Regions from separate parts of the Rhizobium sp. CNPSo 3670 genome, predicted to be linked through region 2. Evidence: predicted binding sites of a transcription regulator. Region 2 holds the regulator's gene; the other holds the start of a gene.
The links. Region 2 encodes LexA, which represses DNA repair genes until DNA is damaged. Its sites were predicted from a motif close to TGTTCNNNNTGTGTTCNG; they were not measured.
Positions count from the first base shown of each region.

Region 1: the regulator LexA is predicted to act here: its motif matches at 3,273-3,290, upstream of AC13QO_RS27855 (ImuA family protein).

Region 1 is NZ_JBXSOL010000049.1:14,138-26,325, reverse strand. It holds gene leuD (3-isopropylmalate dehydratase small subunit) at 1-565, opposite strand, end outside; gene AC13QO_RS27880 (VOC family protein) at 701-1,120, opposite strand; gene AC13QO_RS27875 (hypothetical protein) at 1,229-1,462, opposite strand; gene AC13QO_RS27870 (HpcH/HpaI aldolase/citrate lyase family protein) at 1,576-2,481, shown strand; gene AC13QO_RS27865 (DUF1737 domain-containing protein) at 2,481-2,687, shown strand; gene AC13QO_RS27860 (metallopeptidase family protein) at 2,711-3,148, opposite strand; gene AC13QO_RS27855 (ImuA family protein) at 3,311-4,264, shown strand; gene AC13QO_RS27850 (Y-family DNA polymerase) at 4,176-5,723, shown strand; gene AC13QO_RS27845 (error-prone DNA polymerase) at 5,720-9,175, shown strand; partial or broken gene AC13QO_RS27840 ((2Fe-2S)-binding protein) at 9,275-9,683, shown strand; gene bfr (bacterioferritin) at 9,649-10,134, shown strand; gene AC13QO_RS27830 (RNA pyrophosphohydrolase) at 10,216-10,749, opposite strand; gene AC13QO_RS27825 (divergent polysaccharide deacetylase family protein) at 10,774-11,970, opposite strand; gene AC13QO_RS27820 (S41 family peptidase) at 12,047-12,188, opposite strand, start outside.
Region 2 is NZ_JBXSOL010000011.1:32,870-45,057, reverse strand. It holds gene eno (phosphopyruvate hydratase) at 1-36, opposite strand, end outside; gene kdsA (3-deoxy-8-phosphooctulonate synthase) at 178-1,023, opposite strand; gene AC13QO_RS13530 (VOC family protein) at 1,020-1,916, opposite strand; gene lexA (transcriptional repressor LexA) at 2,115-2,831, shown strand; gene AC13QO_RS13520 (ComEC/Rec2 family competence protein) at 2,812-5,244, opposite strand; gene gltA (citrate synthase) at 5,534-6,823, shown strand; gene lpxB (lipid-A-disaccharide synthase) at 6,852-8,021, opposite strand; gene AC13QO_RS13505 (UDP-2,3-diacylglucosamine diphosphatase LpxI domain-containing protein) at 8,018-8,899, opposite strand; gene lpxA (acyl-ACP--UDP-N-acetylglucosamine O-acyltransferase) at 8,903-9,721, opposite strand; gene fabZ (3-hydroxyacyl-ACP dehydratase FabZ) at 9,718-10,185, opposite strand; gene lpxD (UDP-3-O-(3-hydroxymyristoyl)glucosamine N-acyltransferase) at 10,178-11,242, opposite strand; gene bamA (outer membrane protein assembly factor BamA) at 11,293-12,188, opposite strand, start outside.

The DNA of each region.
Region 1 (12,188 bases), on a different contig from region 2:
CGTCAATCGCCTTGCCCTTTTCCAGGGTCAGGCCGATATCGTCGAGGCCGTTCAGCAGGCAATGGCGCTTGAACTCGTCGAGATCGAACTTGATGGAGCCGCCATCGGGGCCGGTGATCTCGAGGTTCTCAAGATCGATCGTCAGGATAGCGTTCGAGCCGCGCGAGGCGTCGTCCATCAGCTTGTCGAGGTCTTCCTGGCTGACTTTGATCGGCAGGATGCCGTTCTTGAAGCAGTTGTTGTAGAAAATATCGGCAAAGCTGGTGGAGATCACGCAGCGAATGCCGAAATCGAGCAGTGCCCAGGGAGCGTGCTCGCGCGAGGAACCGCAGCCGAAATTGTCGCCGGCGACTAGGATCTTGGCATCGCGATAGGCCGGCTTGTTCAGCACGAAATCGGGATTTTCGGAGCCGTCTTCATTGTAGCGGGCTTCGGCGAAAAGGCCCTTGCCGAGACCGGTGCGCTTAATGGTCTTCAGATAGTCCTTCGGGATGATCATGTCGGTGTCGATGTTGACGACCGGCAGGGGCGCTGCAACGCCCGTGAGCTTCACGAATTTATCCATGACCTATGCTCCATTTCAGCAAAACGTACTTTCCTGAATGTGCATCTAGTCCAGTTTTTCGCCGAAATGAAGGAGAATCTTTCTAAAATGGCGGCCACGCGACGTTCGCGTGGCCTGGGGGCGGTGCGAGGCCTGTTACTTGGCAGGCGCGTTCAAGCCCCAGAGGACGCCGAACGGATCGCGAAGCTGGCCGTAGCGGTCACCCCAGAACATCAGTTCGACCGGCATGACGACTTCGGCGCCGGCGGCCACGGCACGATCCCACCAGAAATCGATATCATCGATAACAAGCTGGATGGCAAAACCTTCATGGCCTTTGAAGGGATGGCCGTATTCGGGATAGGCATCCGCCAGCATGAGGGAGCTGCCATTGATATAGAGATGAATATGCATCGTCCGGCCGCTTTCATCGACCGGCACCCTGTGGGCCTCTTCGGCGCCGAAGGCCTTCTTGTAGAATTCCGCGGCCTTCACCGCACCATCGACGGTCAGGTAGGGCAGCAGGCCATTCTTCACCGGCGGCAGCTTGGCCGGTTTGTCTTCCATCGTATCCATGCTCGTCCTCCATCGTTTTTGAGCGCCGGCTGAATGCCCGGCTGCTTCAAAGACGTATCATGGAAGCATGATCCGACAGTGGCGGCCAATATTTTTGAAATCAGGACCTCAGAGATCGATGATCGTGCCGCGGCCGTCGTTCCAGACGCGCATCTCCGGCTTGCCGTTGTTTGCCTTGGCGCGCACCGGAGCGGGCTTCATCTTCATCGAAAGCGCGCGCCCGACCATGAACACGGTCAGGATGCCGCCGACGGCAAGCGTCACCGAGAAGGTGAGAAGCAGCATGGCGACAAAGAAGGTGGCGCCGGCCAGCATGAAGAAGATGGAGCGAATGTTCTGCATGGGTTTGAAACCTTTCTACAGAAAGGAATGTGGTCCTTCCTTTTCCTCTCTGCAAGGCAAGCATGGCTTTTTGTTGTCTTGCCGGGCTTTGCGAAGCTTGGCACTAATGGCTGATGAAGCAAACCACACCTCTGCGTTCCTCAAGTCTGCGCCGCTCGGTGCTGAGCGTGCCGGCCATCAATCTGCGGGCGCTCGAAAAGAGCCGTTCCCTTGATTGTGATGCGGTTATTTTCGACCTGGAAGACTCCGTCGCGCCCGAGAGCAAGGGCCAGGCGCGGGAAAATCTGCATGCTTTTTTTGCCGGACCGCCGCTCGAGGGCAAGGAAAGGATCATTCGTATCAATTCTTTGTCATCCGGATTCGGGGCGGCGGATCTCGATCTGGTCAAGGCGCTTTTGCCCGACGCCGTTCTCCTGCCGAAAGTGGATGGACCCCAGGATGTCATCGATATTGGCGATCTGCTGGCCGATGCACAGGTGCCAGAGGAGCTGCGCATCTGGGCAATGATCGAAACGCCGCGCGGCGTGCTGAACGTCGGGGCGATCGCCGAAACCGGCCGCATGCTCGGGGCGCGGCTCGATTGCCTCGTCGTCGGCCTCAATGACCTGCGCAAGGAAACCGGCGTCCTGCCGCAGCCGGGGCGAAGCTTTCTCGTGCCCTGGCTGATGCAGGTCATTCTCGCGGTCAAGGCTTATGGGCTTGATGCGCTCGACAGCGTTTTCAACGATTTCCGGGATGGCGAAGGTTTCGACGTCGAATGCGGGCAGGGTCGCGCTATGGGTTTTTCCGGCAAGATGCTGATCCATCCCGCGCAGATTGCGGCCGCCAACCGGCATTTCGGTCCGAGCGCGGAAGAGATTGCCGAAGCGCAGGCAATCATATCAGCCTTTGCCGATCCGGCCGCCCAAGGCCTCAACGTCATCAATGCGAACGGCCGGATGATTGAGCGGCTGCATCTTGTCCAGGCCGAAGCTCTGGTTCATAAAGCCCACCTGATTTCTGCAAGAAAGCCCGCCTGATGAAACTCTACCGCTTCCTGACCGGTCCCGACGACGCTTCCTTCTGCCACAAGGTCACCGCCGCCCTCAACAAGGGCTGGTCTCTGGAGGGCTCGCCGACCTATGCCTTCAATGCCGCAACCGGCGCGATGCAATGCGGCCAGGCCGTCGTCAAGACTGTCGAAGGCAAGGATTACGATCCGGAGATGAAGCTCTCCGAGCAATAGCGCGTTCTGCCGAACGCACGGTTTCAGCGCTCGGCGGCTTCCTCGGCGCTGGCCTCGATCCGCTCCATATCCTCATCGCTCAGCCCGAAATGGTGGCCGATCTCGTGGATCAGGACGTGAGTGATGATATCGCCGAGCGTCTCGTCGTTCTCGGCCCAATAGTCGAGGATGGGGCGACGGTAGAGGCGAATGCGGTTCGGCATTTCGCCGGTTTCCACGGTGAAACGCTCTGAAATTCCCCTGCCTTCGAAAAGGCCGAGCAGGTCGAAAGGCGTTTCCAGCGCCATATCCTCGAAAACGTCGTCATCGGGGAAATCCTCAATCTCGATGGTGAGATTAGTCGTCAGCTGGCGGAATTCATCCGGTAGATGGCTGTAAGCCTCCATGGCCAGCGACTCGAAGGTGCTGATCGTCGGCGCATGGCGGTCCTGCCAATCATCGCTCTGGTCTACGCGGGCCATGAATATTCCTTCCTTTGCGGGCCCATATAGAACCTTTGTCGCCGATTTTCGAGTGCGGAATCAAAGGCAGGAATAAATTCATAAAAAATGATTGTTGACTCTTCTTCAGCTCTCTGGAATCCATAAGAACATAACAGGAACAAGACGGACGGAGTAAACGCCATGGCGCAGAACGCCCTGGCGCGCGAGCGGCTTTTTGCGCTCCGCGAAACCATCGCCAAGCTAGAAGGAAAGCCTGCGCCGGCGCTTGCGGCAGCGGAGCGGGAAGCCATGGCTTCGGAAAAGACCGGAGAGATTCAGGAACGAAACGACCTCGGGCTTCGCCTGCCAATTGGCGTGTCACCGCTCGACGAGGCGATGGAGGGCGGCCTGCCGCTCGACGCGATCATTGAATTTCGCGCTGCAAGTTCCCGCGATGCTGGGGCGGCAAGCGGCCTGGCTATGGCTGTTGTGACGTGGATGCAGAAACAAGAGGAAGATGCCGGGAGGTCTCTGCCGCTGCTCTGGATCGGCGATGCGGTTGGCGCGCTGGAAGCAGGCCGGCCTTATGCCCCGGGGCTTAAGGATTTCGGATTGAAGCCGGAGCGATTTTTCCATGCCGCGCCGCGCAAGCTGGAGGATGCGCTCTGGCTTGCGGAAGCTGCCGTTGAAAGCGCAGCCTTCTCTGCCGTCGTCATGGAGGTGCGTGGCAATCCTCTGCATTTCGGTCTGACCGAAAGCCGTCGGCTTAGCCTCAGGGCGCGTGCCGCCCGCCGTCCGCTTTTCCTCATCCGTCAAGCCGGCGCGGAGGAAGCGAGCAGTGCTGCTTTGCGCCTTCGGGTCGAGCCGGCGCCTTCGAATCTGCGGCCGTTACCGGACGGATCGAAGCTAGCCGGCAGTATCGGTAACCCGATTTTCCGTCTCACGCTGGAGAAGAGCCGACATCCGGCTCCATTCTCCTTCCTTCTGGAGTGGAGCCCCCATGAACGCGAATTTCTTGCCGTCGACAAACCAAGCTTCACTCGGTCTCCAGGCGAAAAATCAGCGCATTCTGGCGCTCAGCTTCCCGCATCTGGCCACAGATCGCATCGCACGCAAGCGCTGGGGGCTTTCCTGGCGTTCGAAAGGGCGTCCTGAAGAACCGCCGCTCGTCTGTTGCGGCAAGCTCAACAACGCCATGCGTTTGACGGCGCTGGACGAATTCGCCGAGAGGTTGGGATTGCGGAAGGATCAAGGCGTTGCCGAAGCGCGCGCCATGTATCCGGCGCTCGATGTCATGGAAGAAGATCCTGCGGCCGACCGCCGGCTTCTGGAAGCCATTGCCGACTGGTGCGACCGTTATACGCCGATGGTGGCGTTCGATGGCAGGGATGGGCTGCTTCTCGACATTACCGGCTGCGCTCACCTCTTCGGCGGGGAAAGAGCTCTTCTCAAGGATATTCTGTCGCGGCTCTTCCATATGGGGCTCGATGCACGAGGTGCGGTCTCATCGACGTCGGGCCTTTCCTGGGCTGTCTCCCGTTTCGGAAACGGCGGCATCGTGGAAGACGAGGAGACGGAACATGTTTTGATGCCGCTGCCTGTCGCGGCCTTGCGCCTGGAAGAACAGATCGTCGAGGCTTTGAAAAAGCTCGGGCTCAAATATGTCGGCGATGTCATTCATGCGCCGCGGGCGCCGCTCACCCGCCGTTTTGGCCCGGCGCTGCTTCTGCGGCTCGACCAGGCGCTGGGCCGCGAGGAGGAGCCGATCTCGCCCCGGCGTCCCGTCGCCAGTCTTTCGTCCGAACGTCGTCTGATCGAGCCGATCGGAACGGAAGAACAGATCCTTGCCGTCACCGGGCAGGTTGCCGTGTCGCTGAAGCCGTCGCTGGAAGCGCGCGGTGCCGGCGGGCGGGTGTTCGAGCTAGTGCTGTTTCGTGTCGACGGCAGGGTTTTCCGCATTTCCGTCGGTGCTTCGCGGCCGCTTCGCGAGCCGAAGCTCGTTGCAGGGTTATTTTCCGAACGGCTGCATGCGATTTATGACGATATCGATGCCGGCTATGGTTTCGAGATCCTGCGCCTGAATGTGCTGCGGCATGACCAGTTCAACGACACGCAGGGCGATTTTGAAGGTGACCGGCAGGATGAAATCTCTCTTTCAACCTTCGTCGACCGCGTTTCGGCCCGTCTTGGCCGGGATTGCCTGCAAAGTTTCCAACTTCGGGAAAGCCATGTGCCGGAGCGGGCCGTGATCACGGTACCGGCAATGGAGAGCCTACCGGCATTGCAGAAAGTGAAGCAGGACAGCGCGCTTCCTTTTCGTGAGGAGCGCCCTCTGCGGCTCTTTGCAAACCCGGAGCCCGTTGAGGTCGCATTTGCTGAAGTGCCGGACGGTCCACCGCAGACTTTCCGCTGGCGGCGGACACAACATCAGGTGGCAAGAAGTGAAGGACCGGAACGGGTCGCCATGGAATGGTGGATCGATGGGGATGATGCGCAGACGCGCGATTATTTCAGAATAGAGGATGAGTCTGGACACCGCTTCTGGATCTATCGTCAGGGTCTTTATGGTGAAAAACCCGATCCACGCTGGTTCATGCATGGGGTCTTTGCATGAGGGCCGAGCCTGCATTCTTCGAAATCGGCACGAGAACGAACTTCTCGTTCCTCGAAGGTGCCTCCAGCCCGGAGGAGATGGTCGTGCAGGCCGCTCACCTCGGACTCGGCGGTCTCGGCATTGCGGACCGCAATTCGGTTGCCGGCGTCGTCAGGGCACATGCGCAGGCCGAGCAGCTTGAGGAGAGATATAAAAACAGAGATGCGATTATGGCCCAGGCAGCGAAGGAAAGGAAAAGAGAAGAGATTCTCGATCCTATCCGGATTCAGCCGGGCGCCCGACTCGTCTTTTCCGATGAAACGCCTGATATTCTCGCCTATCCCCGCAATCGGCAGGGCTGGGCGAATCTCTGTCGTCTCCTCAGCGCGGGCAATCTGAAAGAAGAGGCAGTCAAGGGCGCCTGCATTCTGACAGAAGCAGAGCTCATGGAATGGGGCGACGAGATGATGCTCGCGCTCGTTCCGGACCGGAGCCTTATCAGCGATCCTGCCCGCCAGCCGGTGCTTGAAGACTATCTGGAGCGGTTTCGCAAACGGTTCCGCAAGGGATTTTTCATGGCGTTGTCGCCAGCCTATGACGGGCGGGACCGGCAGGCCTTTGCGGTGTTTTCCATGCTGGCCGCCCGAAACCGTGTGCCCTTGATTGCAACCAATCAGCCGCTCTATCATCACCCCGATCGCCGGCCGCTTTCTGATATCGTGATCGCGATCCGGGAGCATGTGCAGATCTCGGAAGCCGGATTCCTTCTGGCGTCCAATGCCGAACGCTTTCTCAAGGATGCACGTGAAGTATCCAGGATTTTCCGGGACTATCCTCACGCGGTCGAGAATACGCAGGTGTTTTTCGCAGGGCTGAGCTTTTCCCTGAACGAGTTGAAACATAATTATCCCGCGGAAAACGATCCCGGCGAAACCCCGCAGCAAACTCTGAAAAGACTGACGTGGGCAGGAGCGGCAAAACGTTATCCGGATGGTATTCCCGAGAAAGTGGCGCAGCAGATCGAGTATGAGCTGAAACTCATCGGCGACAAGAATTATGCCTCCTACTTTCTGACGGTTCACAAGATCATACAGCACGCTCGTTATCAGATTGGTGTGCTTTGCCAGGGGAGGGGGTCGGCAGCGAATTCGGTCATTTGCTTTTGTCTTGAGATTACCGAAGTCGATCCTCAAAAGAGCACGCTCCTCTTCGATCGCTTTATTTCGATGGACCGGGACGAGCCGCCTGATATCGATGTCGATTTCGAGCATGACAGGCGTGAAGATGTCATCCAGCATATTTATGGAAGGTATGGCGTCGCGCATGCCGGGCTGACGGCAGCCGTCACCAGCTATCGCACTCGTTCGGCAGGCCGCGAAGTCGCCAAGGCCTTTGGCCTGTCGGAGGATGTTCAGTCGGCCATCAGCAGTCTCGTCTGGGGCTGGTCCGAAGACAATCTCTCGGAGCGGGATGCGAAGGCGGCTGGCCTCGACATCAAAAATCCAGTGACGCGGAATGTGCTGAAATATGCATCGGAACTCCTCGGTTTTCCGCGTCACCTCACACAGCATGTCGGTGGCTTCGTCATCACGCGGGACCGGCTCGACGAAGTGGTGCCGATCATGAAGACGGCGATGCCGGATCGATACATGATCGAGTGGGACAAGGACGATCTCGACAATGTCAAGATTCTCAAGGTGGATGTTCTGGCGCTCGGCATGCTCACCTGCCTGCGGAAAGCTTTCTCGCTGCTTGAACTGCATTATGAGATCAAGAAGACGCTCGCCGATCTCGGCAATAGGGAGCATGGAGAAGAAGGCGAGCCGGTCTATGACATGATGGGCCGCGCCGATACGGTCGGGGTTTTCCAGATCGAAAGCCGGGCGCAGATGAGCATGCTGCCGCGTCTGAAGCCCAGGCGCTTTTATGATCTTGTCATCGAGGTGGCGATCGTCCGGCCGGGACCGATCCAGGGCGACATGGTCCATCCCTATCTGAAAAGACGGGAACAGACGAAAAGGAATATTCCGATCGAATATCCGAGTGAGGAGCTGAAGACGGTTCTTGAAAGAACTCTTGGTGTGCCTTTGTTCCAGGAGCAAGCCATGCAGATTGCAATCACTGCGGCAGGCTTTGCGCCAGCGGAGGCGGACCGGCTTCGACGCGCCATGGCAACGTTTAAAAGAACCGGCACGATCGGCAATTTCGAGACGCGTTTCATCGAGGGGATGACGACAAACAAGCGTTACACCAAAGAATTTGCGCAGCAATGTTTCAATCAGATCAAGGGTTTCGGTGAGTATGGATTCCCCGAAAGCCACGCCGCCTCCTTCGCGCTGCTGGTTTATGCCTCCTCGTGGATCAAAGCCTATTATCCCGATGTCTTCTGTGCGGCGCTGCTGAATTCACAGCCGATGGGATTCTACGCGCCGGCCCAACTGGTACGGGATGCACGAGAGCATGGCGTGAAAATCCTGCCGGTCGATATCAACCAGTCGGACTGGGATTGTACCCTGGAAGAGGCCGCCTTCGATCATACGGCCATTGATTTCCGGCACCGTGAAATGCGGGAAATCATCAGGACACGACATGCGGTACGGCTCGGCCTGCGGCAGATCAAGGGTCTTTCGTCCACCGATATGCAGTTGCTCGTCGACAATCGTGGAGGAGGTTACGCGTCGGTGCGTGATCTCTGGCTGCGTTCCGGGCTGCAGAAATCCGTCATCGAGCGACTGGCGGATGCGGACGCCTTTCAATCCATCGGACTATCGCGTCGCGAGGCGCTTTGGGCGGTACGGGCTCTCGATGTGAAGAGCGCAACGGAGGAACTGCCGCTTTTCGGGCAAGTGCGCCATATCGATCTGCAGCCCGAACCTCAGGCAAAGCTGCCGGATATGCTGCCGGGAGAGCAGGTGATCGAAGATTATCGCTACCTGTCGCTGTCGCTGAAGGCGCACCCCGTATCTTTCCTGCGCGACGATTTGCGCAATGCTCGCGTAACACGCAATGTCGACTTGCTGCGCGTCGCGAACGGGCAGCGGGTAACGATTGCCGGCCTGGTGCTGGTGCGGCAGCGACCGGGATCGGCCAGCGGCGTGATCTTCATGACACTGGAAGATGAAACCGGCGTTGCCAATGCGATTGTCTGGCCGAAAATTTTCGAAAAATACCGGTCGGTCGTCATGGGTGCGCGGTTGGTGAAGATCTTCGGAAAACTGCAAAGCCAGAGTGGCGTGATTCATACCGTCGTCGAGCATATCGAGGACATGACGCCTGCCCTTGGTATCCTGCAGCGCGAGGCCCGCCGTTTCGGCGCTTGCGAACGCTCGGACGAGGTATTGCGGCCCGGCGGCGACCAGCGGCAGCTTGGCGATGCGCGCAAGAGGATGGGGCGAGAGACGGCTGCCGCAAGCCGGCATACGGATGTGGCGGAAACCGCCGATATCATGCCGCGCGGCCGGAATTTTCATTGAAACGCGTCGCGCTGCCCTGGCTTATCTCCACGTCTTTTGTCGTGCATGTCATCGCCTCCGAAGCGAATATTAGAAAATTTGCAACAGGCTCCGCCTAACGTGCCTTGCAGGGAAGCGGACTCGAATTTTTTCTTGACAGCAACCATCTTCTTTAGCAGAAAACACGATAGTCAGTGTCATGTTTGGAAATGAAGACGTGCTTGTCTGCAGCTGCAATTACATAACCGACAAGGAAATCCGGGAGGTTATCACCAACCTTCTCGACGAAGATTGTTGGCAGCTTATCGTGCCTGCGAAGGTCTACCACGCCATGGAAAAACGCGGCCGTTGCTGCGGCTGCTTCCCCAACGTGGTCGACATCATCATCCAGACGACCGAGGAATATCACGCCCGTCGCCACTCGACGGAGGCCGAAATATTTGATTTCATGTCGCGCTTGAAGCAGTTCCATGAGGAAAACAGGAGAGCGGACATTGAAAGGCGACAAAAAGGTCATCGAGCGGCTTAACGAGGCATTGTTCCTCGAACTCGGTGCGGTCAACCAATATTGGGTTCACTATCGTCTTCTCGAAGATTGGGGCTACACCAAACTCGCCAAGAAGGAACGCGCCGAGTCCATCGAAGAGATGCATCATGCCGACCGGCTTGTCGCCCGCATCATCTTCCTCGAAGGTCATCCCAATCTGCAGACCTTGGCCCCTCTGCGTATCGGCCAGAACGTCAAGGAAGTCCTCGAAGCCGACCTCGCCGGCGAGTACGACGCCCGCACGGCCTACAAGAAGTCGCGCGATATCTGTTATGACGCCGGCGACTATGTGTCGATGAAGCTGTTCGAAGAGCTGCTGGCCGATGAAGAAGGCCATATCGATTTCCTCGAAACGCAGCTCGATCTGCTCGAAAAAATCGGCGAAAGCAAATACGGCCAGCTCAACGCCGATTCCGCCGACGAAGCCGAATAAGCTCCTACCAGATGCCGGCCGCGTCAGGGCGGCCGGCACTCCCGTGCTCGCCGCGCGCAAATCGGAAGCATCGCGGTCTGATCAGTCCTCCGATTTCAATGCTGTCAGATGCTGGAATTCGGCGATCACCTGGTCATAGACGGCGCGTTTAAAGGGGACGATCAGGCTAGGTAGCTCCTGCATCGGCTTCCATTCCCAGGCGTCGAATTCGGGATCGTGGCCGCCGGGCGGCGGGTTGATGGCGATCTCGTTCTCGTCGCCCTCGAAGCGGAAGGCGAACCAGCGCTGCGTCTGACCGCGGAATTTTCCTTTCAGTCCGATGCCGATCAGCGTCGGCGGCAGATCGTAATTGATCCAATCGCTTGCCTCGGCGAGCAGCGTCACCGTCCTGATGCCGGTTTCCTCATAGAGCTCGCGATAGGCGGCATCCAGGGGATCCTCGCCCTTGTCGATGCCTCCCTGGGGCATCTGCCAGAGCTGCGGCGAGCCGTCATATTCGGAATTGCCGTCAGGGATGCGTCGGCCGGCCCAGACCAGGCCATCGCGGTTCAGGATCATCACGCCGACGCATGGGCGATAGGGCAGATCCTCGGCTTTCACGGTCGCTTGGCTCATCTTCTTCTCCGTTGAGACATCATCTCAGGGGTTTTTGGGGTCGTTGGAAAGCGCCGCGACGCCGACGATCTCGATGCCGCGCATCGAAGCCTCCTCGCTCCACTTGGCAATGGCGTCGACGCTTTCGTCAAAAGCCGAGGCGATGCCGATCGCCTGGCCGTTTTTGCGTGCGATGCGTTCGAGCTCGTCGAGTTTCTTCAGGATGGCGTCGACATTAAGCTGGCCGTCGAGCTGCAGATCGGCAAAGGCATAGGGCAGTTCGGTCCCCTTGGCGACATCAGCTGTTTTCGACTGCGCCGACGTCCCGTCGTCGAGGAAGAGCAGGCCGCGTTTGCCGATATCGCGCATCACGGGTTCCATGGCGGCAGGGTCGGAAAGGAAACGGCCGCCGAGATAGTTCATGATACCGGTGTAATTGGTGATCTCGCCCATCGCCTTGTGCAGGTTCTCGATGTTGCGGGCGATCGGCTTTGAGGTCAGCAGGGTCTCCGGGCCCGGATCAATGGCCGGATAATCAAACGGTTCCAGCGGCACCTGAAGAAGGATTTCATGGCCGCCGCGGCGAGCCTCCTGCATCCACCGCTGGAGGCTGTTGCCGCTTGCGGCAAGGGCCAGCGTGATCTCCTCGGGCAATTCGGCGATGGCGCGCTGCGTTCCTGTCTGGCTGAGCCCAAGTCCGCTGACGACAATGGCAATGCGCACACCGCGGGCGCCGGACGAGGGGCGGGCATACTGATCCATCGGCCGTCGGCCGTCGGGACCGACGATCGGTAGCCTGCCATAGGCCGAATCCTCGAGCAGTGTCTCGTTCGGCAGCGCCGCCATGCGCGGATCCTGGCCGACCTGCATTGCATCGACCAATACCGGTCCGCTGCCGTCGCGGGGACGGGGGCTGTATTTGGTAACGACGGAGCCGTCGCCGGTGACCATCTGCTCGACATTGGCGCCCGAACGCGGTTCCGCGCGCGGCATTCCATCCGCCGCCTGGCCGGCCGGCGTCTGCGCTGGTTGAGGCGTGCTGGAAGAGGGCGCTGCCGCTTGCTCGGCTGCCGGCGGTTTTTTGCGCTCGAGCCCGTCGCCGCGAAAGGCCGTATAGAGAGAGAAGCCGCCTATCGCGAAAAGGCATAGACTGGCGGCGATCCGGCCGAGGCGCAGCACTCCCGGCCGCCGACTGCCGGTTTTGCGGTTGCGCCCCAAAGGCGCATGCAGGTCCGTTCCCAATTTTCTCGCCCGCTCCAAACCGGGAAACAGCAGAAAGGGTCAAGGCCGGGCGAGTGCCCGGCCTTGCAATGATCGATTACTTGGCGACGACGGCCTTGTCCGGGTTCGGCGGGAAGGCCGGGTCGGTCTTCTTGCCGCGCAGCAGGTCGAGCGCGTAGTTCAGCTGAACGTCGTCCTTCGGGTCTGGCGGCACATAGGCAACGGAGCCTGAACCCTCG
Region 2 (12,188 bases):
GATCTCGCGGGCGATGATATCGGTGATTGCAGTCATGGGTTCTTCCTGCTCGGTGGGTGATAAGTCGTTCGAAGCCTGTCATAATCGAAGGCGTACAAATTACAATGGCGCAATTTTCCGCCTTCGAAGGTGTATGGCATCGTGGCCTAGACCACGATCATGTCAGCCTGTTGAACGTTAGGCCTTGGCGATCGCATCGAAGGCAAGCAACTTCTCGAGCAGTCGCGGCATGTCCTTGAGATAGACCATGTTCGGCCCGTCGGACGGTGCATTGTCGGGATCCTGATGGGTTTCGACGAAGACGCCGGCAATTCCCGTCGCCACTGCCGCGCGCGCCAGCGTTTCCACGAACTCGCGCTGGCCGCCGGAGGAATCGCCCTGCCCGCCCGGCTGCGCCACGGAATGGGTGGCGTCAAAAATGACGGGAGCCCCCATCGCCGCCATGATCGGCAGCGAACGCATGTCGGAAACCAGCGTATTGTAACCGAAGGAGGCACCGCGCTCGCACAAGAGCACATTCGGATTGCCGCTGGCGTTGAGCTTCTTCAGAACGTTCTTCATATCCCAAGGGGCGAGGAACTGGCCCTTCTTGACATTGACGGCGCGGCCGGTCCTAGCGGCGGCGATCAGAAGGTCGGTCTGACGGCAGAGGAAGGCCGGGATCTGCAGGACATCAACCACCTTGGCCACCTCGGCGCATTGCTCGGCCGTATGGACGTCGGTTACGACGGGAAAGCCGAATTCCTTCTTGAGGTCGGCAAAGACCTCCATGCCCTTTTCCAGGCCGATGCCGCGTTCAGCCGAGAGCGAGGTACGGTTCGCCTTGTCGAAGGAGCTCTTGTAGACGAGGCCAATGCCGAGCTTGCCGCAAAGCTCCTTCAGCGTGCCGGCGACCATGAAGGCGTGATCCCGGCTCTCCATTTGGCATGGACCGGCGATCAGCGACAAGCGGCCAGTATTGGAAAAAGTGACCTGGCCTTCGCCTTCGCCGATCCTGACTTCGGAATTCGTGTCGGTGCTCATCGTGTTTCCTCGAAGGCGAAGAGCGCACCCTGCCCGGGCGTGGGCTTCACCAGAATGCGATTGTTCTTGCGTGTGAATGTGATCCCGTTAGCACCCAAATGCGCTTCTGTCACGGCAAGATCGATGACGGTGAAGAGGATTGCCCGCCCCCGCAGGCCGCGATCGGCTGATGAGACAGCGGTTTCGAAATAGGCCTCCAGCCCTTCCGGCGTCATCAAGCTGATCTTTGCATTCGATGCCGCGATATTCATGCCGAAACCGGTTTTCTCCACCGCCGCCTGCCCAATCGCGAGCCCGACGAAGGCGGCGAATGCCGCCGGGTCCGGTGCACAAAGTGCGATCTCGGCAATGCCGATCACGCCATTGGCGTGCGTCTCCAGCGCGGCGCGATCTGTAGGGAACGAATTGATGCGCTGGCAAGTAAAGAGAAAGAAATCGGGGGCGCGCAAATCAGCTGCAAAGGCCAGCTTAAAGCTGCCGACGCTCTCCGAACCGTCCGGCATCCGCATCGGCCGGCTGAACTGCAACATCTCACCGGCGCTCGCGCCGTTGCTGACGAAGCGCTTATGATCGAGGTCGGCATCCTCGCTGAGGAAGGCCAGCGCAGAAAGTCCCTCCTCGCCGCAGCGGAAACGGAAGGCGCGATTGCGGGCGATGAAGACGTTGCCCTGGCGGGCTGCTGCCTCGCTCTCGTCGACACTCGCCACGCCAAGCGGCTCCAGATAGGTCTTGTCGGCGAAAAAGACGCAGGCATTCTCCGTTCCGAAGGGATGGCCCCCATCGGCGGCGACGGTGAAACCGAGCTTGCCGAGCCTTTCACGCGCCAGATCGATATTGACCACGGGCAGCACGACATGATCCAGCGGGTGCGACCTGGCGGAACGCGCGTTCATGAATATCCCTCCTGAAACCGGCAAGAGATGTGCGACAGCATCTCCCTCAATGCAAGACATGTGCGCCAATCCAGCAAATGAAAATAAAAATCTCCGCGAGTTGACGTGAACTTTTACGGAAATTTAGCTACTTGCGGAACACATATGGAACATATAGTGTCCGTTCTGGATTTGTTTCAATCACGGGGTCTGACGTCGATGCTCACGCGCAAACAACAGGAGCTTCTCCTTTTCATCCATGAGCGCATGAAGGAATCCGGCGTTCCTCCCTCTTTCGACGAAATGAAGGATGCCCTGGATCTCGCCTCGAAATCCGGCATTCACCGCCTGATCACGGCGCTTGAGGAACGCGGCTTCATTCGCCGCCTACCGAACCGCGCCCGGGCGCTCGAGGTGATCAAGCTTCCGGAGGCCTATAACCCCAGTCTTCAGCGTCGCGGTTTTTCGCCGAGCGTCATCGAGGGCAGCCTCGGCAAGCCCCAGCCGGTCGCCGCCCCCGCTGCGCCAAAGCCGATCGCCGACAATGGCAATTCCGTCTCCGTGCCGGTCATGGGACGTATCGCCGCCGGCGTTCCGATCTCGGCGATCCAGAACAACACCCACGACATCGTCGTTCCCGCAGATATGCTCGGCTCCGGTGAGCACTATGCGCTGGAGGTCAAAGGCGATTCGATGATCGACGCCGGCATCTTCGACGGCGACACCGTGATCATTCGCAACGGCAGTACCGCCAGTCCCGGCGATATCGTCGTTGCCCTCGTCGATGACGAGGAAGCAACGCTGAAGCGTTTCCGCCGCAAGGGCGCCTCGATCGCGCTCGAGGCCGCCAACCCGGCTTATGAGACCCGCATCTTCGGGCCCGACCGCGTGAAGGTGCAGGGTAAGCTCGTCGGCCTCATCCGTCGCTATCACTGACGCCGGATGGGCTGGAATCGGTAAAACGATCATTGCGCCAATCATAGGCGCGATGGCGCATCCATGGTCGCGACAAAGCATCGAAGGCGGTGGTGACCTCCAGGGCGGCATCGGCGAAACGCAATTCGAGCGAGCCGGTCCTACGCAGCGTCTCGCCGGTGAAAAGCGTGCCACCTGAACGGCAGCGGTTGAAACGCAGACGGACCGACGTCACGACGATATCGGCCGTATCGCAGGCCGGGCCGAGATAGGCGGCATTGTCGATAACGGTGACGATATGGCCATTGCCAAGTCTTGATGTGCACCAAGCCTTCTTGACGCAGGAAAAACGGTTTGCTTCACCGCCTGCTGCGGCTACCCGCATCGCCGCACTCGCTTCGTTCTGCTGATCGCGGGAAAGCCCGACACGGCGGCCTTCTCCTTCCGGCGGGATGGCCGGACCATCCAGCATCGTCGGCGGATCATGTGTCGGCAGCACCAGCGCTCTCTGCCACTGGTCGAATATGAAATCCGGCGGGTTTTCACGGTTGGAAGCTATTGCCTCAGCCGCGACGACCGCAACCAGACTGCCATCCTCCGAAATCACCAGATCCGGCGGCCGGGGGACCGGCAGAAGCAGCACGATGAGCGTCGAGATGGCGATGATCGATGTGCCGACGTGGCGCAGCCGAGTTCGCAGTAGCGTCAGCAGCAGAAAGCCTGCCACCGCCACTGCGAAATACCAGCCGGGCAAGCGGCCGATGCCGATATCACCGCCCCAGCCGGACACCGTCTTGGCAACCGCAATCACCAGATCGAGGCCGAATCCGACGACCTTCCAGAGCGGAGCGTCCAGACCGAAAGGCATGAGCAACATCGCCAACAATCCGGCCGGCATGACGATGAAGGAGATAATCGGCATCGTCGCAAGGTTTGCCGGCAGGCCGTAAGCCGTCAGGCGATGAAAATGCTCGATCGAAAACAATGCGGTGGAAAAGCCGCCGATCAGCGAGGTCAGGAAGACGCCGCCGAAGAAACCGGCGACGGCAGCCACCGGCCTCATGATCGGCAGTTTCAGAAAAGCGTTTTCGCGGACACGCCTGTCCTTCCACAACTGATAGCCCGATACCAAGGCCAATGTGGCGGCAAAGGACATCTGAAAGCTCGGTCCCAATACTTCCGAAGGTGAAATGGCGATGATGATGAGCGCGGAGAGAACGACATTGCGCAGGCTGATCGACGGCCTGTCGAAGAAGACGGCAATCAGCATGATGGCCATCATGATAAAGGCGCGCTCGGCCGAAACCCCGAAACCGGAGATCAGGTAATAGGCGGTGACGGCGATGAGCGCGCCGGCAGCGGCGATCTTCTTTGTCGGATAGGCTTGGGCGACGCCGGGAAAGAGGCTGAGCAGCATCCGAAAGCCGACGAAGAAGATGCCGGCCGACAGCGCCATGTTGAGGCCCGAGATCGCGACGATATGGGCAAGGCCGGACTGGCGCAGCGCCTCCGTCGTCGCGTGCGATATGGCGCGCCGTTCATCCGTCACCAGGGCAGCGGCAAAGGCGCCGGTATCACCGGGCAGGATCGATCTTATGCGGTCGCCGATGCTGCTGCGCAGCTGGTAGAGCCATTCGAGCAGGGCGTCCGCCGTCGACCTGACCGCCTGCGGGCCTGCCTCCAAGTCGAGTTTCTCCGGCGCACCATAGAAGAAACCGTTGGCGCCGATGCCGTCGAAATAGGCACCGAAGGAGAAGTCGTTGAGCGCGGGAAGTGCGGGGCCCGCCGGCGGCGTCAGACGTGCCTTGCCGGTGATGATGTCGCCGATCTCGAAAGGCGCATCGGCGCCCCGGACGATCGCGGTGATGCGTCTCGGCGGCCGTTTCAGCTCCGGCGCCTCGGTGCCGGCGACGGCAAGAATGTAGCGCCAGCGCCCGCGCCCGTCGCCTTCCCGCCGTTCGACGCGGCCAGTCACCGTCGTCGTCACGGATGAATCGAGGATCACCGTCGAAGCCCGCCAGCTCTCGAACTGAGCTGAGAGCATGCCGCCGGCGAAAAGTGCCAGCGCCATGAAACTTGCGCGCAAGGCCGGTCGGCTGGGATCGGTGAGGAAAACCGCGGCCGCCGACACCAGCAGGCAGAGCAGCGATGCAACGAGGGGAACATCCGATGCCGCAAGAAACCAGAATGCCGAGCCGGCTCCGAGGAAGACCGGCGAGAACAGCAGCAGGCGGCCATGATCGGCCTCTTCGCCCAGCATGTAGGCCCCGGCACGCAGCGATTGCCCGGCGGTGGCGAGCAGCCGACGATGCAATGGAGTCTGCGACTGTGTCCTTACCGATTGAGTCACCACCGCAGGCGCAGGAAAATCTGGCGGATCGGCAAGGCCCACGCCCGCTTGCGGCCGCAATTCGGCTGTCGTCGTTTCCTGCATGCCCCGCTCAAGATCACCCCGCCAAGCCCTAAGAATGCAACCTTCAAGCAAATCCGGCAAGGATAATCGATTGAAATACGAGGGAAAATCGTAAGCGGCAAAAGGCCAGTTGAATCATCGGCTTCCGCTATGCGTGCGGCTCATCGCTGCAGTGCCTAAAAGGTGATGCCGCAATGCACAAAATGCCGTCACGGTAACTTGGCATTAGCGTCACGATCATATAGCTATCGGAAAGGACGCTTAACCCCTATGGCGCTTTTGTGGCGCCACCGACATTTCGGAGGACAGCATGACGGATCAAAGCGCTACAATAAAAATCGGTGACAAATCGGTTGACCTCGCCGTTAAAAGCGGCACGATCGGCCCGAGCGTCATCGACATCGGTGCCCTCTACAAGAACACCGCTTCCTTCACTTACGATCCGGGCTTCACCTCGACCGCATCCTGTGAATCGAAAATCACCTATATCGACGGTGACGAAGGTGTGCTGCTGCACCGCGGCTATCCGATCGAGCAGCTGGCCGAGCACGGCGACTTCCTCGAGGTCTGCTACCTCCTGCTCTACGGCGAACTGCCGACGGCCGCGCAGAAGAAGGACTTCGACTATCGCGTCACGCACCACACGATGGTGCATGAGCAGATGAGCCGCTTCTTCACCGGCTTCCGCCGCGATGCACATCCGATGGCTGTCATGTGCGGCTGCGTCGGCGCACTGTCGGCCTTCTATCACGACTCCACAGACATCACCGATCCGCACCAGCGCATGGTCGCCAGCCTGCGCATGATCGCCAAGATGCCGACGCTTGCCGCCATGGCATATAAATACCATATCGGTCAGCCCTTCGTTTACCCGAAGAACGACCTCGACTATGCGTCGAACTTCCTGCGCATGTGCTTTGCCGTCCCCTGCGAGGAATATGTGGTTAATCCGGTGCTTGCCCGCGCGATGGACCGCATCTTCATCCTGCATGCCGATCACGAACAGAACGCCTCGACCTCGACCGTCCGTCTCGCCGGTTCATCGGGCGCCAACCCGTTCGCCTGCATCGCCGCCGGCATCGCCTGCCTATGGGGCCCCGCGCACGGCGGCGCCAACGAAGCAGCGCTCAACATGCTGACGGAAATCGGCACGGTCGACCACATTCCGGAATATATCGCCCGCGCCAAGGACAAAAACGATCCGTTCCGCCTGATGGGCTTCGGTCACCGCGTCTACAAGAACTACGATCCGCGTGCCAAGATCATGCAGAAGACGACGCATGAAGTGCTCGGCGAACTCGGTATCAAGGACGATCCGTTGCTGGAAGTGGCGATGGAGCTGGAGCGCATCGCGCTCACCGACGAATATTTCATCGAGAAGAAGCTCTATCCAAACATCGACTTCTACTCCGGCATCACGCTGAAGGCGCTGGGCTTCCCCACCACCATGTTCACAGTGCTCTTCGCCCTTGCCCGCACCGTCGGTTGGATCGCGCAGTGGAACGAGATGATCGAGGATCCAGAACAGCGCATCGGCCGTCCGCGCCAGCTCTATGTCGGCGAACCCAAGCGCGACTACATCCCGGTTTCGAAGCGCTGATCGCTTCAAAGCTCAAAAAGAAACCCGGTCAGGAATGGCCGGGTTTTTTCTTTTCCAAAACGTCGAGAAGGATTTCGGCGGCCTGTTCACCGGGCGGCTTTTCCGTCTGCATGCGCTGCCAGATGAGCTCGTAGCCTTCCTTCATGGCCTTCAGCTGATAGGTATCGGCCGACAGCCTTTCCATCCAGCGTGCAAGGCTTGCGCCGCGGACGACATCGTTCAGATATTCCGGCACGACCGGGTAATCGGCGATCAGATTCGGCAGCGCGCCGGTCCAGGTCTTGATGCCCGATGTCAGCATGCGCATGATCCAGTCGACCTTATAGGCGGAGACGACGGGAACGTCGGCAAGTGCGAGTTCGAGTATGACGGTTCCAGACGCCGCCATGGCTGCATCGGCCTCGGCAAAGGCTTTCCATTTTGCTTGCGCGCCGACGACGATCTCCGGCTTTACCGCCCATCCCGCCGTCATTTCGCGGACGAGCGCTTGCCTGTGCATTACGGTCGGCAGAATGAAGCGTGTCTGCCCATTACGGGCGACGATTTCATTCGTGGCAACCTCGAAATAAGGCAGAAGCTTCTGGATCTCGGAGGAGCGCGAGCCGGGAAGAAGCAGGATCGGGCCGTTGCCTGGCTTCCTTCCCACGCGCAGGCGACGTGTCTCCAGCAGCGCTGGGTCGGCGACCAGACGATGCCCGACATATGTCGTCGCCGGCCCATTGAGGCGCTGCATGGCTGCCGGTTCAAAGGGCAGGACGGCAAGCACGTGATCGACATAGCCGAGCATGCGCGTGGCGCGATATTCCTTCCAGGCCCAGACGCTCGGACAGACATAATTGACAACAGGCAGATCGGGTAACGCGGTGCGCACGCGCTTGGCGACGCGATGGGTGAAATCGGGACTGTCGATAATGAGAAGGATATCCGGCTTTGCAGCGACGATCTCAGCCGTGGTGCGACGGATCAGGGCAAACAGCCTTGGCAGCCGGCTCAGCACCTGGGTGATGCCCATGATCGACAGCTCGGAAAAATCGAACAGGGATTTCAAACCTTCCGCCTGCAGTCCCTCGCCGCCAACGCCGACAAGCTCCACCGGTCGGCTGTAAATCCGCTTGAGCGCCGCGATGAGATCGGCCCCGAGCAGATCGCCCGACACTTCACCGGCAATGACGGCGATCTTCAGCGGCGCCCCGTTCATTCGACTCCCCATGCCGGCAGACCGCGGTCGATGCCGCAGACGAACAACCCAGCCTCGTCGGCGGCGCTGATGACCGCGGCCCGATCAAGCACCAGTGAGCGACCGGCTTCGATTGCGATGCCGGCAAGGCCGGCTTTCGCAGCGTTCAGGATCGTCGCAACGCCGATCGCCGGCAGGTCGGCGCGAATATCCTGTTGCGGCTTGCAGAGCTTGACAAGCACGCCGCGGCGGCGCGGCGAGATCCGTCCGGCGGCCCTGAGGCCGGCGACACGGTCCAGCATCTCATCTGTGCCCTCAAGTCCTTCCAGCGCGACGACGCGCCCGCCGATGCTGACTGCACCCTGCCCGACATCCAGCCGGCCAAGCGTCTCGGCGGCATCAGCGGCCTGGCTGATATCGTGCCGGTCTTCCTTGCTGGGCGCGGCGGCGCCAAGCGGGCCAACGGAAACGAGCAGGTCGGGGGCGATCTCGTGGGCGCCGACGACGCGCCGGCCGTTCCCCTCGATCAACCGGATCACCATCTGCAGAACCGTATCGTCGCCGCCGGAGAGCAGTGTGCGAATGGCGGCCGGGACCTTCATCAGAATGCGCAACGTCGGACGGACCTCGCGCCATTCCGGCCGGCGGCGCACGCTCCCCGACATCACAACACGTCCGATGCCATAGCGGATGAAGAGACCCTCAAGGGCGGCGAAATCGCCGATGCCGACAACGGCGTGATCATAGCCTTCCCAGCGTGGCTCGCTCTCGTCCTTCAGCGCGATGATTACAGGATCTTCGCCTGCCGCGCGCGCGGCTTCGGCGACATAGGAAGGCAGAAGGCCGCCGCCGGCAATGATCGCCAGCCGGCCCGCAGCGGTGTCGCCTGTTAAAGCCACGGACTAGCCCTTCTGCCCCCGCGTCGGGGAGGACAGGGCGCGGTCGCTCTCGGCTGCAATGAAGTCGAGGATCTGCACAACCTGCTCGCAATCGGCATATTCCTCGCGGATCGCGGCGGCGTTTTCGCGCACGGAGCCCGTTCCTTCGAAAATCGCCTTGTAGGCCCGGCGCACCCGGTGGATGACGGCGCGGTCGATGCCGGCCCGTGTCATGCCGACGACGTTGAGGCCGCCCAGCAGACCGGGATTACCGTTCAGCATGCCATAGGGAATGACATCGTAACTCACCGCCGACAGGCCGCCGACGAAGGCGTGGCGGCCGACGCGGGTGAACTGGTGAACCGCCGAGCCGCCGCCCAGGATAACGCGATCCTCGATAACGACATGGCCGGCGAGCATGACGTTGTTCGACATGATCACATGGTTGCCGACCCGGCAGTCATGCGCGACGTGGGAGTTGGCAAGGAAAAGGTTGTTGTCACCAACGATCGTCTCACCGCCGAAATCGGCCGTGCCGGTGTTCATCGTGACACCTTCGCGGATTGTGCAATTTGCACCGACCGTCAGCGTCGTTTCCTCGCCGCCGTGGTGCACGCTCTGCGGATCACCGCCGACGACGGCCATTGGGAAGATGCGTGTGCCCTTGCCGATAACGGTGCGGCCGGTGACGATTGCATGCGCCAAGAGCTCGACATTCGCATGCAGGACGACATGCGGCCCGACATGGCAGAAAGGACCGATTTTGACGCCCTCACCGATCGTAGCCCCGTCTTCGACGACGGCCATCGGATGAATACGGGCGCTTTCGGCGATATTGCTCATGCCTGATCCTTACGAACGATCATCGCGCCGATGTCAGCTTCGGCGACAAGTGCGCCGTCAACCTTGGCGTCGCAATGGAATTTCCAGATATTGCCGCGTTGCTTGTTCTTCTTGACGTGGAATTCGACGCGGTCGCCGGGCACGACCGGCTTGCGGAAGCGCGCATTCTCGATGGTCATGAAGTAGACGAGGTTGCCGGTCTGACCTTCTTTCTTGGCGCAGATGGCGCCCGCCGTCTGAGCCATGCCCTCGATCAGCAAAACCCCGGGCATAATCGGCGCTTCCGGAAAGTGGCCGGTGAAATGTGGTTCGTTCACCGTGACGTTCTTGATACCGATCGCCGTGTTGTCGCCGTCGATCTCGATGATCTTGTCGACCATCAGAAACGGATAGCGATGCGGCAGCAGCTTCATGATCTCGGTAATATCAGCCGAAGAAAGCGTCGTCGTGGCTTCCTCAGTCATTTTGCTTGCCTCCAGGGTTCCTCCCGCGCAACTTGGATTTCGATACCTGTTGCGCTGCCTCTCTCAGATAGTCTTTTAGCGGACGTGCAGGTACACCGCCATATTGTCCGCCCGCGGCAAGGTCGGTCATGATACCGCTTTTGGCAGCGATCTGCACGCCATCGCCGATCGTCACATGTCCTTTGATTCCCGCTTGGCCGCCGATCTGCACGCCATTGCCGATTTTCGTGCTGCCGGCGATGCCGACCTGCGAAACGATGGCGCAATGGCGGCCGATCTGGACGTTGTGGCCGATCTGGACCTGATTGTCGATCTTGGTTCCCTCGCCGATCACCGTGTCGTCCATGGCGCCGCGGTCGATGGTCGTGTTGGCGCCGATCTCGACATTGTCCTGGATGATCACGCGGCCGATCTGAACGATCTTGATCATGCCGCGCGGACCCGGTGCATAACCAAAACCGTCCTGGCCGATCCGAACACCGTTGTGGATGATGACGCCATTGCCGATCAGCGCACAGAGAATGCTCGCTCCAGCCGCAATCGAACAATCCCGCCCGATCTTGACATTCGGACCGATGACGCTGTTCGCGCCGATGCGCGTTCCCGCCCCGATCTCGGCATGCGCACCGATAACGGCCAGCGGTTCGACGATCACGCCCTTTTCAAGTTTGGCGCTCCGATGGATCACCGCGCTCGGCGCAATCTCGCTTTCACCCGAAAGAGCGACAGGACGCAATGCTGCGGGATAGAACAAGCCTCCCGCCATTGCGAAGGCAGCATGCGGATTGGACGAGAAGATAACCGGGAGATGCGGAGGAACGAGATCGGCAAGCGCCTTGTCGCAGATTACCGCCGAGGCCTCGCATGTCGCAAATTCCTCGCGGTTGCGGCGCGACAGGATATAGCAGACATCGCCCGCCCCCGCCCGGCTGATGGGGGCGACGGACTTGACGATAACATTGGCATGATCGGAATTGGCAAGTTCCGCCCCAAGAAACTCTGCCAGCTCAGCGAGCCTCAGACCTTCATGGGGCAGAAAAAAAACGTTTTGCTCCATCGGCAATGCTCCAGAACGGAATTGAGTGTTACAGTTCCGGACTGCCGATATCAGAATTGGTTGTTAATGCCAAACTTGAAGTTTTGCGTCTTGTCGAAGTCTTCCTTGAGGACCGGGATTGCGTAATCCAGACGCAATGCACCGAAAGGAGACTGCCAAACGACACCGACACCGACGGAAGCGCGCAGCGAGGCGTCTTCGCCCTCAATGCCGTCGCCCCTCAGGTCGACGTCGTTGCCAAACAAGGTTCCGGCGTCGGCGAAGAGCGCGCCGCGCAGGTTGAAGTCCCGCGGGAAGCCCGGCATCGGGAAAGTCGCTTCAGCCGATGCGGTGAAGTATGTTGTACCGCCCAGCGGATCGTCGTTGTTGCCGGCAACGCGAGGGCCGATACCCTTGTTCTCGAAACCGCGAATGTCGCCATTTGTCAGCGTGAACTGGTCAAAGACGTTCAGGTGCTCACCGAAGCCGACGACATAACCCGCCGAAGCCGAAACCGAACCGATGATATCGGCATCGTCGGCGAGCAGGTGGTAGTAACGGGCCTTGCCGTAGATCTTGTAGAACTGCGAGTCGCCCCCGAGGCCGGCAATTTCCTGCGTCGCCGTAGCGTAGATGCCTTCGCGCGGCAGAACCGTGTCATCGAGCGTGTTGTAGGTCAGCGTCTGCGAGACTGAAGAACGTGTCCACGGGCTGTCCTCAACCAGATGCTGATACGGAGCGGACAGATCGGAAAGATCGCTGTTGTCAGCGTCGTACTTCATCTGCTTGTAGTTATAGCGGAAGGTCGTCGCCAGATCTTCGGTGATCGGCGCCGTGACGCGCAGAACGACGCTGGTTTCCTCGTAGTCGTAATTGTCGTTGCTTGACGTTTCGCTGTGGTTGACGTCGAAGCCGGCCGCCAGGCGGTAGCCGAGGAAATAGGGTTCGGTGAAGCTGACGCCGTAGG